2 regions of the Mesorhizobium sp. B2-2-3 genome follow, and region 2 is predicted to be linked to the other one. Evidence: predicted binding sites of a transcription regulator. Region 2 holds the regulator's gene; the other holds the start of a gene.
The links. Region 2 encodes LexA, which represses DNA repair genes until DNA is damaged. Its sites were predicted from a motif close to TGTTCNNNNTGTGTTCNG; they were not measured.
Positions count from the first base shown of each region.

Region 1 (4,186 bases), on a different contig from region 2:
AGGATCCGGCGGTGCAGCGGGCGAACGGCGTCCTGACGGTCCACCTGGGGCCGGAAGAAATCGTTGCCGGCCTGAGCATCGAATTCGAGGACCATCTGTCCGCGCCGGAAATCGAAGCCTGCGTCGAGCGCCTCGAAGCGCAGCTAAGGAAGGAAATGCCCGAGATCACCCGGCTGTTCGTCAAGCCGCAGACGTCAGGCACCTGGGAACAGCGACGCAAGCTGATCGAATCAGCATCCGAGTAGACTTTGAGCATAGCCTCGAAACCCGCGTTCCATTCCTCGGGATCATGCCTCTGGATCAGCGTCGCGTCGTTGCCTTGCGACGCTGCGCCGCTAAAATCAGCCGATCGAGTTTTGGAGGACTGATTATGAAGATCGACGGCGGCTGTCATTGTGGTGCCATCACCTATGAGGCGGAGGTCGAACCGGAAAAGACCTCGATCTGCCATTGTACCGATTGCCAACAGTTGACCGGTACGGCCTTTCGCGTCACCGTTCCGGCGCCTGAAGATCACTACCGGATCACAAAGGGTACACCGAAGGTCTACATCAAGACCGTGGCAAGCGGCGCCAAGCGCGTCCAGGCCTTTTGCGCCGACTGCGGTTCGCACCTTTACGCCACGTCGGTCGGAGATGGCCCAAAGGTCTACGGCATTCGAGTGGGAACCGCGCGGCAACGCCAGGATTTGATTCCGACACTGCAAAAATGGCACCGCTCGGCGCTTCACTGGCTACCTGAATTTCACGGCATGACCACAGTGGAGGAGCAGTAGCGCCGTCCGGTGCGGCGCCTCATTCGTCGCCTTCGACGACCCTCAGCCTGAGCTGGCCGGTCTTTGAATCGGCAACGCGTGGGGAATCGACAACGCGCGGGCCGGGTTCCGGCTTCGCAGGGGCTGGTGACGCCATGTCAGGGTCGGCATCGCCTCCGGGCTGCGCCCCAAACTCCAGAGCTTCGATCTTCTGGCCGCGTTTGGTCACCTTCGACGTCGAGACGAGGATGTCGTCTATATCCTTGGCCGACTGGGCAAAATGGCCCTGCAATTTGCGCACCCGCTCGTCGACGCGCGAAACATCCTCCATCAGCCGGATCACCTCGCCCTGGATCAGGTGTGCCTGCTCGCGCATACGGGCATCCTTCAGGATCGCCTGGATGACCTGGATCGACAGCATCAGGAGCGACGGCGAGACGATGACGACGCGGGCGCGGTGCGCCTTCTGCACCACCGCCTCGAAATTTTCGTGGATCTCGGCAAACACCGATTCCGACGGCACGAACATGAAGGCGGTATCCTGCGTCTCGCCCTGGATCAGATATTTATCCGCGATATCGCGGACATGCACCTCGATGTCGCGGCGGAAGGCCTGCGACGCGACCTTCTGCTGTTCGGCGCCTTCGGCGGCGCGGATGGCGTTCCAGGCTTCCAGCGGAAACTTGGCGTCGACGGCAAGCGCCGGCGCGCCGTTGGGCATCTTCACCAGGCAATCGGGACGGCTGCCGTTGGACAAGGTCGCCTGGAACTCGTAGGCGCCGTGCGGCAGACCGTCGGCGACGATCGCTTCCATGCGCGACTGGCCGAAGGCGCCGCGCGTCTGCTTGTTGGAGAGGATCGCCTGCAATTGCACGACCTGGCCGGCGAGCGACTGGATGTTGCCTTGCGCGGTGTCGATGACGGCCAGCCGCTCCTGCAATTTGGCCAGGCTCTCATGAGTGGATTTGGTTTGCTCGGTCATGGTCTGGCCGAGGCGGCCGGTCATGGCATCGAGGCGCTGGCCGATCGATTGCGTCAGTTCCGCCTGCCGCGCGCCGAAGACTTCCGCGATGGCGCCCATGCGGCCCTGCATCTCGGCTTGGCTTTGCAATATGCCGGCCATCCGCGCCTCGGCGTCGCGGGCATGGTCGGCGGCTTCGGCAGCGGCCACGGCGCGCGCCTTGGCCGAGCGCCACAGCGCGACGACAAGCGCCACGAACAGGCCAAGAAACACAAAGGCCCCGAACGCCAGCGCATGGCCGAGCGTGATCGTGGTCGCGCCAAGCCGGGCGACAGGTTCCGAAAGGATGGATGTCAGGTCGTTCATGCACACAGCATAGACGATTCGGCCGGCCAGCACAGATCAAAACGTGAACGATCCCCCGGCGTACCGGTTGACGCCCTTTATTCAAGGTCTTAGGTGAGACGCCATGCCGATCAAGCCGCTCATCATCCTTCCCGACCCCATCCTGCGCCAGGTTTCCAAGCCGGTGGAGCGCGTCGACGCGCCCTTGCGCAAACTGGCCGACGACATGCTGGCGACCATGTATGACGCGCCCGGCATCGGGCTGGCCGCGATCCAGATCGGCGAGCCGCTGCGCATGCTGGTGATCGACCTCGCCAAGGAGGACGAGACGCCGGCGCCGCATGTCTTCATCAATCCCGAAATCCTGGAAAGCGCCGACCAGCGCTCCGTCTACGAGGAAGGTTGCCTGTCGATTCCCGACTATTATGCCGAGGTCGAACGCCCGGCTTCCGTGCGGGTCAAGTATCTCGACCGCGATGGCAAGCTGCAGGAAATGGAGGCCGAGGGGCTGATGGCAACCTGCCTGCAGCATGAGATCGACCATCTCAACGGCGTGCTGTTCATCGACCACATTTCGAAGCTGAAGCGCGACATGGTGGTGAAGAAGTTCAAGAAGCTGGCCAAGGACAAGGCTCCGGGCAAGCTGGTGGGATAGGGGACAATGCCCCTTCGCGTCATTTTCATGGGGACGCCGGAGTTTTCGGTGCCGACATTGCGCGCAATTGCCGATGCCGGACATGAGGTCGCGGCCGTCTACACGCAGCCGCCGCGAGCCGCCGGCCGGCGCGGCCTTGAGCTGACGCCGTCGCCGGTACAGCGCGAGGCGGAACGGCTGGGCATCGAGACGCGCACGCCGACGTCGCTCAAGGGCGAGGCCGAACAGGCAGCTTTTCGCGCGCTGCAAGCCGATATCGGCGTGGTCGTGGCTTACGGCCTGCTGCTGCCCAGGGCGGTGCTTGAGGCGCCGCGACTGGGCTGCATCAACGGCCATGCCTCGCTGTTGCCGCGGTGGCGCGGTGCGGCGCCCATCCAACGGGCGATTATGGCGGGCGACAGCGAAACCGGCATGATGGTCATGCGCATGGAAGAAGGCCTCGACACCGGCCCGGTGGGGCTGGTTGAAAAATGCGTCATCGAACCCGATATGACCGCCGGCGATCTGCATGATCGATTGATGAGCGTCAGCGCCGCACTGATCGTGGAAGCGCTGGCGCGGCTGGAAAGGAATAGCCTGGCGTTCACCGCCCAAGCGGTTGAGGGGGTGACCTACGCCAAAAAGATCGATAAATCCGATACGCACGTGGATTGGACGCGACCCGCGGCCGAAGTCCACAATAACATTCGCGGCCTGTCGCCCTTCCCCGGCGCCTGGTGCGAGGTTGAAATTGGTGGCCGGGTGGAACGGCTGAAACTGCTTCGCTCGACGCTTGCGCAAGGCATGGGCGAACCGGGAGGAATTCTCGACGACCGCCTGACGGTCGCCTGCGGAGCGGGCGCGATCCGGCTGGTCGAAGTTCAACGGGCGGGCGGAAGGCCCGCCGCCGCGCAAGAATTCCTGCGCGGGACCAAGATCGAAAAAGGAATGAAATTGTCATGAGCATGATGTCGATACGCGCGGCGACGCCGCGGGATCGCGAGGCCATCCGCCTCGTCGAGGAACACGCTTTCGGCCAGCAGGCGGAGGCCGGGCTGGTTGACGCGCTGGTTTCCGGCGGCGACGCCGTTGTCGAACTGGTGGCGGAAGAAGACGGGCAAGTGGTTGGCCACATCCTGTTTTCGCGGCTTTTCGCCCGCACCGGCGGCAAGGATTTCCCGGCGGTGGCACTGGCGCCGCTGGCGGTGGAGCCCTCCTTTCACGGCACCGGCATTGGCGGCGCGCTGATCCGCGAGGCTCACATCCGCCTGCGCGACGCCGGCGAGATGCTGGCCGTGGTGCTGGGCGACCCCACCTACTACGGCCGTTTCGGCTACAGCCACGCGCGCGCCGAAGGATTCGAGAGCGAGTACCAGGGCGAGGCGCTGCAGGCGCTGGCCTGGGGCGACGCTCCCGAAACCGGCCGGCTGGTCTACGCCTCGGCCTTCACCGCACTCGCCGCCTAGGCGAGTGCGTATAGCCGCCCGACATG
Region 1 is NZ_VFWC01000003.1:458,013-462,198, reverse strand. It holds gene FJ951_RS08230 (cation diffusion facilitator family transporter) at 1-245, shown strand, start outside; gene FJ951_RS08225 (GFA family protein) at 371-775, shown strand; gene FJ951_RS08220 (DNA recombination protein RmuC) at 795-2,081, opposite strand; gene def (peptide deformylase) at 2,185-2,715, shown strand; gene fmt (methionyl-tRNA formyltransferase) at 2,722-3,657, shown strand; gene FJ951_RS08205 (N-acetyltransferase) at 3,654-4,160, shown strand; gene truA (tRNA pseudouridine(38-40) synthase TruA) at 4,184-4,186, shown strand, end outside.
Region 1: a site for LexA is predicted at 2,114-2,131, ahead of FJ951_RS08220 (DNA recombination protein RmuC). Genes of this name have one in related genera too.

Region 2 (4,186 bases):
ACACCCTCGAGCCGCAGCACCGTGCCCGGCCGCGTCGAGGCAACGCCTTCGGCCATATAGAGATCGGTCGGAAAGCTGTCCCCCTCGGCGACGATGACTGACCTGTCCGGCCGCATCCCGAGTGCCGCATGCAGCACCTTGTAGATGTTGATCGAGGTGGTATCGCAGACCACCGTCTGGCCGGCGGCGGCCCCGATCAGGCGCCCGAGTTGGTCGCCGAGTTCGACCGGCATGTCGAACCAGCCGGCGGTGTTCCAGGCGCGGATGAGATCCTGCGCCCACTCCTGCGTGGCGGCCTTCTGCAGCTCGCCGAACACGGCGGGCGAAGCGGCGCCCAGCGAATTGCCGTCGAGATAGATCACCCCCTGGGGCAAGGTGAAGCGGTCACGCATGGCACGCAGCGGATCCGCGGTGTCCATTGCCTTGATCGCTGCGAGATCGGGAATTTTGCTCATGGTCGCGATGTTCCTCGGTGAGAAGAGCGCCCTGGAAACGGGCCGGCTGTTTTGCCGCCCGGGCAAGGGCTGGCCGCATAGAGGCGCAAGAACAGGGTGAACGCCCGGTGCGATCTTTGCTCGATTTCCGCCCGAGGCAGTTCCTCGAGCACCCCAACGATCCGGCGAACCTGGAGATCGCCGATCAAAAGACTGATGTAGATGTCGGCGGCTTCGGCAGGATCGTCACAGGCGATCAGGCCGGCCCGACTTGCGGTTCGAAGCAGGTCGCCAACAAGCGGCATTATGGTATTGCGGCCGAATTGCGCGATCGATTGGCCAAGCGTGCCTGTATCGTTGACGTCGCCGGCCGCGGCGCGATTGAGCGCCACCGCCTTGTCGCCCGTCACGAGGGTCAGCAGGACTGGCCCGAGCAAGTTCAGGGTTTCGAGCGGATCGCGCGCCTGGTGAAGGGCGTCCTCCAGCAGCTTCCTTGCCTCTCCCGCATTGGCTTCGATCAAGGATCGAAACAGGGTCTGCTTGTTGCCGTACCAGTTGTAGAGGGTTTCGTTCGAGGCCGATGCCCGCTTGGCGATAGCAAGCAGGGAGGCGCTCTTGTAGCCGGTTTCCCGGAGCACCGCATAGGCGGCCTCCTCTATCCGTTCGCGTCGCGCGGCCTGCTTCGGCGTGATCATTGGTGTTCCTCTTCGAAAACCGTACATTATTATACGGTTTCGTCAAGCGAACGGGAAGCAAGGAGCGAGCGAACGCAGCCCATCGCGACCAGTGGTGGTGTCTGGCCGTTTTCCGGCGGAAGTTGGCATTTTGGTTTCGTTTCGTTCACGAGCCGCAGGGGTTTCTAATCCGCCCAAACGCACCCCGCACCTGCCGGTCACCCAGCTTGCAGGCTTGTGCCAAGAGTGGAGACCGGTCGGGCCACAGGCCATTAACCAAAATAGTTTCAAAGGGCCCGGGAGCGCATTGACGACGGACCGCGCTGGCAGGATGCTGGCTGCGGGAGGGCATTTCGTTTCCGTCGCCTTAAGAAATTCATTAAACTTTAAATGGTTGCGGAACACAACTGGAACAGATAGTGTTTGTTCTGGGTTTGTTTTCTGATTCTGGTTCCAGACCCTTCGTGCAATGCCTTTGGGGGCCGCCATGCTCACGCGCAAGCAACATGAACTCTTGATGTTCATCCATGAACGGCTGAAGGAAAGCGGCATTCCGCCGTCCTTCGACGAGATGAAGGAAGCGCTGGACCTCGCCTCCAAGTCGGGAATTCATCGGCTGATCACGGCGTTGGAGGAGCGCGGCTTCATTCGCCGCCTGCCCAACCGGGCGCGCGCGCTGGAGGTGCTGCGCCTGCCGGACTCGATCGCGCCGGGTCTTAACGCGGCAAAGAAGTTCTCCCCGAGCGTCATCCAGGGCAGCCTCGGACAGGGCAGCAGCCCTAGCCGGCAGATCAAGCCGGCGACGTCTTCGCGTCTGCCCGCTGTCGGCAATGACGACGATGCGGTTTCAGCGGTGTCGATCCCGGTCATGGGTCGCATCGCAGCGGGTGTGCCGATCGACGCCATCCAGCATCAGACGCATTCCATTTCAGTGCCGCCTGACATGATCATGGGCGGCGAACACTATGCGCTGGAGGTCAAGGGCGATTCGATGATCGAGGCCGGCATTTTCGACGGCGACACGGTCATCATCCGCAATGCCGACACCGCAAGTCCCGGCGAGATCATCGTGGCCCTGGTGGACGAGGAGGAAGCAACGCTTAAGCGCTTCCGCCGAAAGGGTGCTTCGATTGCGCTCGAGGCTGCCAATCCGGCCTATGAAACACGTATTTTCGGACCGGACAGGGTCAAGGTGCAGGGCAAGCTGGTCGGCCTGATCAGGCGCTACTGAGCGGGGTCGGCGGTGGGCTTTTCGGGTTTACGGTAAGGCGGCAGTCCCCTTGCCTCGCGTGAGAATTTTCGCTGTTCGTGCCAAGGCCGATATGGCCTGTCGACGGCAAAGCTGACCCGTGCCGGTGCCGTCGCCGATTGCCGGTCGAAGAAGACGGCGGCACTTCCCTTACGAGCGAGCTGCCGCTTGGTGATGACGAGAACCAGCGGATTGTGGCAGGGGTCGTAGCCCGCGGGGTCGTTGATGACGATCAGATCCGCATAGGAGCAGGCCCTCCAGGCGTCCTTGCGATCCTCCACCTGCGCGATGATCGCCCCCGAGGTATGCCGGGCCATGCACAGGCCCGTGAAGCAATAGAAAGGCGCTCCCGCCGGAAGTTGCGCGGGATCGAAGATGTCGAACTGTCGGTCTCCGCTGTCGAACAGTTCCGGCGCAACGATGGTTTCGGACTTCAGCGCGCGTTTCCAATTATCGACGGTGAATTCGTTCGGGCGCGCCCGGTTGATCGCGAGCTCGCCGCCGCCGATCGGCAACGCCACCAGGCGGGCATCCTCCGAAATCAGCACGTCCGGCGTGCGCGTGTCCGAGACGGTCAACAGGCCGGCGAGCGCGAAGGGAAGTGCCGCCAGCCGCAGCCATGTCGTGGCCATCGTCGCGATGACCAGGGCGATCGCCACCAGAAGGACGGATTGCTGCGAAATCAACCCGACCGCGTCGACCGGCGAGCGTTGCGAGATCCATCCTGATATGGCGATCATCGCGGCCAGTCCCTTGCCCATCAGATAAAGGGATGGTCCATCGAACCCGAACGGCATCAGCAGCGCGCTGGCAACCGCAAGGAACATCACGACAGAAACGATCGGCATGACGGCAAGATTGGCGAACAGGCTGAGCGGCGACACGCGCTGGAAATGCCAGATGGCGAAAAGCGCCGTGGCGCTTCCCGCGATAATCGAGGTCATCGCCAGCCCACCTGTCGCCAGCAGCAATTTTCGCGTCAGCAGGCCAGGCAAGGTCCGTTGCGGCGGCGGGGTCCGCGCTTTGTCGGCTTTGCGATCCGACCAGCCGGCATAGGCGCCGACCAGGGCCGCGGTGGCGGCGAACGACATCTGGAAGCTCGGCCCTACCACCTCGTGCGGCGACACCACGATGACGGCGATCGCCGAAATAGCCAGATTGCGCATGGTGAGTGCCGCCCGATCGAACAGAACGGCGATCAGCATCACCGCCAGCATGATGAAGCTGCGTTCGGCGGCGACAACGACGCCCGAAATGACGAGGTAGGCGGCGATCGAGAAAAGTGCCGCCGCGGCCGCGTATTTCTTGACCGGCCGACGGGAGGAAAAGTTCGGAAACAGCGCGAAGCCGCCACGCAGCAGACCCATGACGGTGCCGGCGACCAGCGCCATGTGCAGCCCGGAAATTGAGATGATGTGGTAGATGCCGGTGCGTCGCATCGCTTCATTGATCTCGTCGGGAATCCCGGCGCGAACACCCACGATCAGCGCCGCGGCGATCTCGCCCTCGGCGCCGCCGATGCTGCCCCTGATATGGTCGGCAATGCTTTCGCGAGCACTCTCGATGGCGGCTGAGAGGGCGGCCCACAACGGCCTGTCATCGGCTGAGACGATTTTGGGGTTGCCGAGAAAGAAGCCGCTGGCGCCTATGCCGGCGAAGTAGCTGTCGAAGGAAAAGTCGTAGCTGTCCGGCCGCACCGGCCCGGTCGGCGGCAACAGCCTGGCATAGCCGGTCACGAGGGAGCCGGCCGTCACTTCAGCCGGCACCTTGCGCGCCGAAAGGCGAACGCGCTCGGGCGCGTAGCGTAGTTTCGGCCGCGCGGTCGATGT
Region 2 is NZ_VFWC01000006.1:165,374-169,559, reverse strand. It holds gene kynU (kynureninase) at 1-455, opposite strand, end outside; gene FJ951_RS13210 (TetR/AcrR family transcriptional regulator C-terminal domain-containing protein) at 452-1,129, opposite strand; gene lexA (transcriptional repressor LexA) at 1,596-2,339, shown strand; gene FJ951_RS13200 (ComEC/Rec2 family competence protein) at 2,333-4,186, opposite strand, start outside.